2 regions of the Liberiplasma polymorphum genome follow, and region 2 is predicted to be linked to the other one. Evidence: a T-box and tRNA genes for the amino acid it is inferred to sense, from the RefSeq annotation. Region 2 holds a T-box; the other holds one or more tRNA genes.

Region 1 (4,443 bases), on a different contig from region 2:
ATAAAGTATTCGGCATTTACATTTACAGTTACATTACCTATAAAGCCATTGATATTAAGACTAAAATCGGTGCAATAATCTTACTTTGGACCACATTAAGTCTATCAAGTTATATGATGTATAATCTTTATCTAACGATGCTTTTAGGGATTATAGGATTAGGGGTCACAACCCATTTGTTAATGTTAAAGACCTTATCTAAAGAAGTGATGATCAAAAAACGTCACGCACCATTTGTTAAAAGTTCAGACTCGATTTTATAAGTAAAAGTTAGTAAACTAATAATAATTAAACAATCGATGTTTAATTATAAAAAAGGTTTACTAACTTTTTTATAATGCTATAATGTTTATATAAGCATATACGCATAAAAGAATATGAGGTGTCTTATGGAAAATTTATCTGCCTTATTTAAATTACTATCTGATGAAACAAGATTAAGAATATTACTTGCATTAAAAGCCAAATCGTTTTGTGTGTGTGAGTTGGTAGAACTGTTAAACGAATCCCAACCTAAAATCTCAAAACATTTGTCTAAGTTAAAAGACTTAGGCTATGTTCAAAGTGAAAGAAAAGATCAATTTATTTACTATTCACATGTTTTAAATGACACAACACTTCATAAAATTATCAACCTATTAGAAATGGATTTGTTAAGCTATCCTGTTTTAAACGAAGATCGAAAACGTATTGATTTGATTAATCAAAGACCATTTTCTTGTACCCTTAAAGATGAAGGAAGTGATAATTGATGCAAATAATACTGGATATAATATTAGATGGGTTAATAGCTTTAAAAGATTATTTTATACTTAAACGCCTCATTTCTTTAACCATTGCTTTTAGTTTATCAGGCGCGATTGTTGCTTTTATGTCTCAAGGAGCAATCATTAAGTATTTTGGACCAAAAACCCATAAAGGGATGGCTTATGTTATCGCTGCAGTCTCGGGCGCAATATTAACAGTGTGTTCATGTTCTGTCTTACCAATGTTTGCAAGTATCCGTAAAAAGGGGGCTGGACTTGGGCCGGCCATTACATTTTTATTTTCAGGCCCTGCCATTAATATATTAGCCATTACGATGACATTTACATTAATTGGGTTTGATATTGGATTAAGCCGTATTATTGGAGCCATTATTTTATCAATTATTATCGGGTTGATCATGTTTGTTTTATATAGAAAAAGTGAAGTTGTTTCAGCGGATGAAAAAGTGTTTGATCAAAAAGATGCTTCATCTAGAAGCTTTATTCAAAACAGCGTCTTTTTCATTACATTATTACTTGTCTTAATATTTTGGTATATTCACTGGATTCCGACCTTAATCGTTGTGGGCTTACTTATTATTCAAATGGTTTTATTCTTTGAAAAAGATGAACTACTTAATTGGGGAAAAGAAACCTTTTTACTCGCTAAAAAAATTATTCCATTATTTATCATTGGGATATTTCTAGCTGGGGTTATTGGCAGTTTATTAAATGAAGATTTCGTTGTAAGTTTAGTGGGCAATAATACGTATCAAGCAAATTTACTTGCAGGAACGTTTGGGGCATTCATGTATTTTGCGACATTAACTGAAGTACCAATTGTCAATATGTTTATCCATACGCTTGGTATGCACAAGGGTCCAGCAGTAGCCTTGCTGCTTGCAGGACCATCGCTTAGTTTACCAAACATGATTGTTATATCGAAAGTACTAGGACTTAAAAAAGCATCGACGTTTTTTATATTAGTTATTACACTTTCTGCGGTGGTCGGACTAATCGCAGGAATGATTATAGGAGGTTAAAATAATGGAAATTAAAGTATTAGGCAAAGGCTGTAAGAAATGTGGGTTACTTGAAAAACATACCAAAGAAGCATTAGAGATTTTAGGGATTGATGCAACAATTGAAAAAGTAACAGACATTAATGCTATTGCAGATTACGGTGTTTTAGCAACCCCAGCACTAGTAGTAGATGGTGAAGTTAAGTTAGTAGGTAAAATATTACCTCCTAAACGTATTGCAGAACTGTTAAAATAAAAAAATTGACAAATTGTCAATTTTTTTATGCATTAATAGGCTATAATAAACTAAGCAAAGATATGAGGGTTAACTATGAGTAAAGCAATAAACATTACATTATATTTTTTAGGATTTTTAATTATTGGGTTAGGCGTCATTTTAGTCATCAAAAGCAACTTCGGTGCTGGCCCTTGGGATACAACAACCTATAATCTTAGTCATCTACTAGGAATAACTATAGGGACTGCAAGTGCACTTATAAATGGGACTATTTTAGCTGTAGTAATTATATATAATAAAAAGTTAAAGTATTTTTTTATTTTAGTGCCAATTTTTAGTGTTGCGATAAGTATTGATTTTTGGGATCTTATTGTTTTTGATAATTTTATCGTGATTAATATTTTTTATAGAACCCTATTATTCATTATCGGTGTTTTTGTTTTAACATTTGGTTTAGCTTTAGTCTATGTCACGAGATATCCGGCGATGATTTTTGAAGAGTTCACGTTTGTTCTGATGAAATTACTAAGAATTAACAGTTTTTTAGTAACAAGAATCATTATTGAAAGTTTAGCCATTACATTAGCGATTATATTTGGGTTTATGGCATCAATTGGGTTTGGCCAAGTAAATTATGGCAGTGTATTATTAGCGATTACAATTGGGCCAATTATTGCATTTCAAATAAAATGGTTATCAAAAATAAGAAGTCATTTCGAATCTGATCCTAATACATTAAATTAAATCAATTTCTTGTCTAAAAACAGGTAGTTTTTCTTGACTTTAAAGGTTTTAAAGTGATATAATTCTACTCGTCTCATAGGAGGCTTAGCTCAGTGGGAGAGCACTTGCTTGACGTGCAAGGGGTCGTGGGTTCAAATCCCTCAGTCTCCACCACGCGAACGTGGCGGAATTGGTATACGCGCATGGTTGAGGGCCATGTGAGCACAGCTCGTGGGGGTTCAAGTCCCCCCGTTCGCACCATCATAATCATACCGAGTTTATTTATCACGCCTAAAGCCTATTATATGGCTTTGTTGAGCGGTTTAATGATAGATAAACTTTTTTATTTTAAGAAATAAATGCTTATTTTCAAGAGATTTAAAGGTGTATTTTCACTGATTTTTGTATCATTTTCAGTGAAGCGCACCTTTTTTTGTTATTTTAGTACCGGGGGGATTTGATGGTTTTTAGGGTAGTTTTTTAGGGGGATTTGAACTTTAAACAATCACTATACGATGCTTGAGTTTGTGTTTTGTTTTTCGTATAAAGTATTCAACATTTCCTGAGAATATTACTTCATTTTTTTTGGATTCTGTATCAGCAAAACGTATCTTAAAATCAATGGTTTTATTCTCATGAATGACAATGTCATTAAATATTAAGTTATAATCAACTTCGTTTACATTTTCTACAAAGGCTGGTAGCTCAGATATAACATTCTTTAGGATTTTCACTTTGTTTTTTACATTTAGCGTAGTAATTAGTGAGTTTTCGATTTCGATTACTGTCTTGTTCATTAGATTGATTTGATCTCGCAGTTCTTCTAAAATTTTATTGTCATATTCATCATTGGAATCAACATAGTGATTTGATTTGCTTTTTAAGGCCATCATTTTGCCCTGTGTTTCGGTTAGTTTCTCTTTTGCTTCTATGACCAATGGATGCTTATTAAAAGCGAGCTCGAGGGCTTTTATAAAGCCATTTTTGTTCTTAAGAATTAAGTTAATCTGATTCATTAAAACCTCATCAAATGTGTCACAAAATATATCGTTATTGACACATGTTTTCTTTCCTTTATTTGAAGCACATTTAAGGATTCTTTTTTCATAAGGAGTCCCTATATTGTTACGTTTAAATCGGTATGTCTTACCGCAAGTTCCACATGTTATTAAGCCGGCATACTCTGACCTGACATTAAACTTTTCTTTAAGTTCATCCTCGTTGGTGCATGAATGGTATTTTTCAATTCTTTTTAACCGTATCTTTTCTGCCTCTTTGAACTGCTCAATGGGAATGATTGCTTGATGAGAGTTTTGAACATAGTACATAGGTAAATCATGCGTTTTAGTAATTAAGTTCTTATTTCTAAAATCAGGCCTTAATGTTTTTTGAAGCAATGCATTTCCTGTATATTTCTCGTTTTTAAGTATTCCAAGAACAGCAGTAGAGTCCCAAACTTTTTTACTAAACTTAGTCTTAATACCCTCATGATTTAATTGGTCGCATATTTCTGCAACAGGTGTTCCTGTCGTATAAGCATTAAAAATATGTTTAACTATCTTTGCTTCATTTTCATTAATAATTAGTGAACCATCATCAGCATTGTCATAGCCTAAGATTCGTTTACTTACAGCGTAAAACTTTCCTTCGGCAAACCTTGAACGAACATTCCATTTAACATTTTCACTGGTATTTTTAGATTCTTCCTCAGCCA
Region 2 (4,443 bases):
TCTACTAAACTACCTAGTGGAATATATATGTTGAGATTTGGTAAAACACTTGAAATTACTTCTTCTTTTAAAATGATTTTTTCTTTAATTTCCAGTGCTTCAGGATTTAAGAATTTTTGTAATAAATTAATCTGATTGTTGAGTAATGCTTGAATTTGTGTACTAGCTTCAATATAAATATCAATTGGCTTACTTGGTGCAACTTGATATTCATTTCTAATATTACGCGATTTCGTAATTAAGTTTTGAATGATATTAAATTGCTTTATACTTTCAGTGTTTCTAAAACCATATCCCTTTGGCCAGTTTGAAATCATAATAGAATCAGCATCTTGATTTGGTAATTTCAAGAATATTTCTTCAGTTACAAACGGCATAAATGGATGCAATAATTTCAATATATCTTTAAGAATATTTGCCATGATAATTTTTGAAGTTCTTTTAGCTAATTCATCATTTGATTGGAAAGTAACTTTACTAACTTCGATATACCAACTCGCAAAGTCATCCCATGCAAATGTATACAAACTTTTTGCAGCTTCACCAAACTCAAATTTATCATAGTTTTCATTTACAGTTTCAAGTGTTTCTTCAAAACGACTTAATAGCCACTCATCACTTAATGATAAATCAGCATGATGTATAGTAAAATCTTCGATTTTTTCATCTTCATATTGCATCAGTATGTAACGAGAAATGTTCCATAATTTATTAATGTAGTTCCAACTTGATTCTACCTTCTCAATTTCAAAACGCAAATCTTGTCCTGGCGCAGAGTTTGTGGTTAAAAAATAACGTAATGTATCCATACCAAACTGTTCTTTGATATCCATAGGATCCACACCATTGCCTAAAGATTTACTCATTTTTCTACCTTGTTCATCACGAATTAATCCGTGAATTAAAACGTGTTCAAACGGGGTTTGATCTGTAAATTCTAGTCCTTGAAAAATCATACGAGCAACCCAAAAGAAAATAATGTCATACCCAGTTACCATTGTTTGTGTTGGATAGTAGCGCTTAAAATCTTCAGTTTCGTTTGGCCAACCTAAGGTTGAAAAAGGCCAAAGTGCGGATGAAAACCAAGTATCTAATACATCTTCATCTTGAACAAACCCTGCGGGCGGATTTTTGCCTACATAAATTTCTTCACCTTTATAATAAGCAGGAATACGGTGTCCCCACCATAACTGTCTACTGATACACCAGTCTTGAATATTTTCCATCCAGCGTTTAAAGATTTTTTCAAAACGTGCTGGAATAAAATTTGCGGTTGATTCAATGAGTGATCGATCGGCTAAAGGTTTCATATCTACGAACCACTGCATTGAAAGTCGTGGTTCTACGATAACACCAGTACGTTCACTGTGTCCGACACTATGCTTAAGTGTTTCAATTTTAGTCAATAAGCCTTTTTCTTTTAAATCATTAACTAGTGCTTTTCGGCATGCAAAACGTTCCATGCCTTCATATTGAAAAGCCATATGATTCATTTTGCCATCTTCTTCCATACATAAAGGCATAGCTAAATGATGTCTTTCACCGACTATAAAGTCATTTGGATCATGTGCAGGGGTTACTTTTACTGCACCTGTTCCAAATTCTCTATCAACATAATCATCTTCAATAATTGGAATTAATACATTGGTCCCAGGAATATATACTTTTTGTCCTACATATTTTTTTCGTTTCTCATCTTCTGGGTGAATCATTAATGCGGTATCTCCAAACATCGTCTCAGGACGTGTGGTTGCAATAAGTAAATAATCACTTTTATCTTCTAACATATATTTGAAATAATAAAATGCACCTTCAATTTCTTTGTGCTCTACTTCAATATTACTTAAAGCGGTTTTCGCTTCAACATCCCAGTTGATAATGCGTTCTTTCCTGTAGATTAACCCTTTTTGATAAAGACGAATAAATACTTCATTAACAGCTTCATTTAAACCTTCATCTAATGTAAAACGTTCTTTATCATAATCAACACTTACACCAAGTGCTTCCCATTGCATGCGAATAAAACCGGCATATTCTTCTTTCCAGTTCCATGCTTCTTCTAAAAATTTCTCACGCCCTAAAGTATAGCGATTAATGCCTTCACTTTTTAAACGTTCATCAATTTTTGCTTGAGTGGCAATACCCGCATGATCCATTCCAGGTAAATATAATGCATCATATCCTTGCATTCTTTTTTGTCTGATAATAATATCTTGTAATGTATTATCCCAAGCGTGGCCTAAATGAAGTTTACCAGTGACATTCGGAGGTGGTATCACTATCGTATAAGGTTCTTTAGATAAATCTCCACTTTTAAAATAACCTGCATCACGCCATATTTTATAGCGCCCAGCTTCTACTGTTTTGTGTTCATATTTCTTTGATAACATATTAAAACCTCCTTAATAATAAAAAAATCCTTAACAAATTTGTTAAGGACGAATAATCGCGGTACCACCTTAGTTCTAGTTTATTAAAAAACTAGCGCTTAATGCCTTAACGCGGACAGACGGATTTAACTACTTTATTCATTAAATCTACTTCTAGGTGACTTTCAATAAACCTTTATACTAGTTTCCACCAAACACTAGTTCTCTATCATCAAAAATTTATTTACTCTTCCTATGCATTGTATTTACATAAAGTGTATCATAAGGCAATGGCTTATTCAACACTAATTTTCTAACATATTAAAAATTTTACTTACGATATGTTCTTTGTTTAATTTTGTTATTGCAGAAAATAATATAATCTCAGTATCACCAGTTAGTGTGAATTCTCTTTTGGTAATCCCGAGTTGTTTTTGCTGTTGATTGTTAGATAATTTATCTGCTTTTGTCATGATAATAGAAAATGGAACATTTATAAACTTTAGAAAACCGACCATTAAATGATCATGTTCAGTTGGTGCATGTCTACTATCAATGAGTAAAAATATATGCTGTAAAGTTGTACGTGAACTTAAATAGGTTTCAATCATTTTTCCAAAAGCTTCTCTTTTACGTTTACTTACCTTTGCATAGCCATATCCAGGAACATCGACTAAGTAAAATGCATCATTAACTAAATAAAAGTTCAATGTTTGTGTTTTCCCTGGATTAGAGGAGATATACGCAAAGTTTTTTCGATTTAAAAGCGTATTAATAAATGAGCTCTTCCCTACATTACTACGACCAAGTAAAACGAACTCAGGTAAATTCGTTTTTGGATAATCTTTTTCTTCTACTATAGTAATTGGTTTTTCTACGGTTTTAATCATCGTTTTCTCCTATAAAAATAGGTAGGCAATCAATTGATTGCCTACATGTATTATTTAAGCTTTTAATATATGGGCAATGATTTCATCAATCGTTTCTACTGGAATGATTTCTAAGTTGTTTTTAACATCATCAGGTATTTCATCAATATCACGACTGTTTTGTTTTGGAATAAGTACTTTTTTGAGTCCGCTTCTATGGGCAGCGATGGCTTTTTCTTTTAATCCACCGATTTGAAGGACACGTCCTCTTAAAGTAATTTCTCCTGTCATACCAATAGCATGATCAACTTTTTTATGTGTAAACGCACTAATTAATGCCGTTGCGATAGTGACTCCTGCACTTGGACCATCTTTTGGAATTGCCCCCTCAGGTACATGAATATGCACATCTGATTCGTCAAATAGTTTTTTATCAATACCATATTTTTCATGATTTGCACGGATATAAGAAAGCCCAGCTTGAGCTGATTCTTTCATAACATCACCAAGTTGCCCTGTTAAAACGAGTTTTCCGCTACCTTTGTAATAAGCAACTTCAACTGGTAATGTATCGCCACCAAATTGTGTATATGCAAGTCCAGTAACTACACCAATTTGATCTTCTTTATCTGCTTGATTATTTGAAAACTTAGGTTTTCCTAAGAAATCTTCAATATTATCAACAGTAATGCTTACTTTTTCAACTTTATCACCAAGGATTATTTTGATTGATTTTCTAATAATTGAACCAAACAATCTATCTAATTGGCGAACACCCGCTTCACGCGTATAATCTCTTATCATTTTCATTACAGCTTCATCTTGAACGCTGAATTTTTCAGGATCTAGTCCGTGTGAATTTAATTGTTTGCGAATAAGATGTTTTCTAGCAATATTAAATTTTTCAATTTCTGTGTAGCTTGATAGTTCGATAATTTCCATACGGTCTCTTAGAGGCGCTGGAATGTTACCGAGGTAGTTTGCGGTTGCAATAAATAATACTTGGCTTAAATCATATTGGTCTTCTAAATAATGGTCACTAAAACGGTGATTTTGTTCAGGGTCAAGGACTTCTAACATAGCAGCACTTGGATCCCCTTTATAATCGCTACCTAACTTATCAATTTCATCAAGTAAGAATAGCGGGTTAATAACTTTCGCTTTTTTCATTCCTAGTAAAATTCGTCCAGGTAATGCCCCTAAAT

The links. A T-box is a leader RNA that pairs with one kind of tRNA and senses whether it is charged. The one in region 2 lies ahead of ACHAJD_RS09420 (valine--tRNA ligase), so its partner is inferred to be a tRNA-Val.
Region 1: it has a tRNA-Val gene. The T-box ahead of ACHAJD_RS09420 (valine--tRNA ligase) is inferred to sense a tRNA for this amino acid. The anticodon was not compared.

The regions. Positions count from the first base shown of each region.
Region 1 covers NZ_JBIOAG010000002.1:54,615-59,057, reverse strand. The annotation lists gene ACHAJD_RS00865 (YbaN family protein) at 1-263, shown strand, start outside; gene ACHAJD_RS00860 (ArsR/SmtB family transcription factor) at 390-752, shown strand; gene ACHAJD_RS00855 (permease) at 752-1,789, shown strand; gene ACHAJD_RS00850 (thioredoxin family protein) at 1,794-2,024, shown strand; gene ACHAJD_RS00845 (YczE/YyaS/YitT family protein) at 2,100-2,750, shown strand; tRNA gene ACHAJD_RS00840 (tRNA-Val) at 2,829-2,903, shown strand; tRNA gene ACHAJD_RS00835 (tRNA-Leu) at 2,905-2,990, shown strand; gene ACHAJD_RS00830 (recombinase family protein) at 3,227-4,443, opposite strand, start outside.
Region 2 covers NZ_JBIOAG010000057.1:3,622-8,064, reverse strand. The annotation lists gene ACHAJD_RS09420 (valine--tRNA ligase) at 1-2,390, opposite strand, end outside; T-box leader at 2,432-2,639, opposite strand; gene yihA (ribosome biogenesis GTP-binding protein YihA/YsxC) at 2,675-3,259, opposite strand; gene lon (endopeptidase La) at 3,314-4,443, opposite strand, start outside.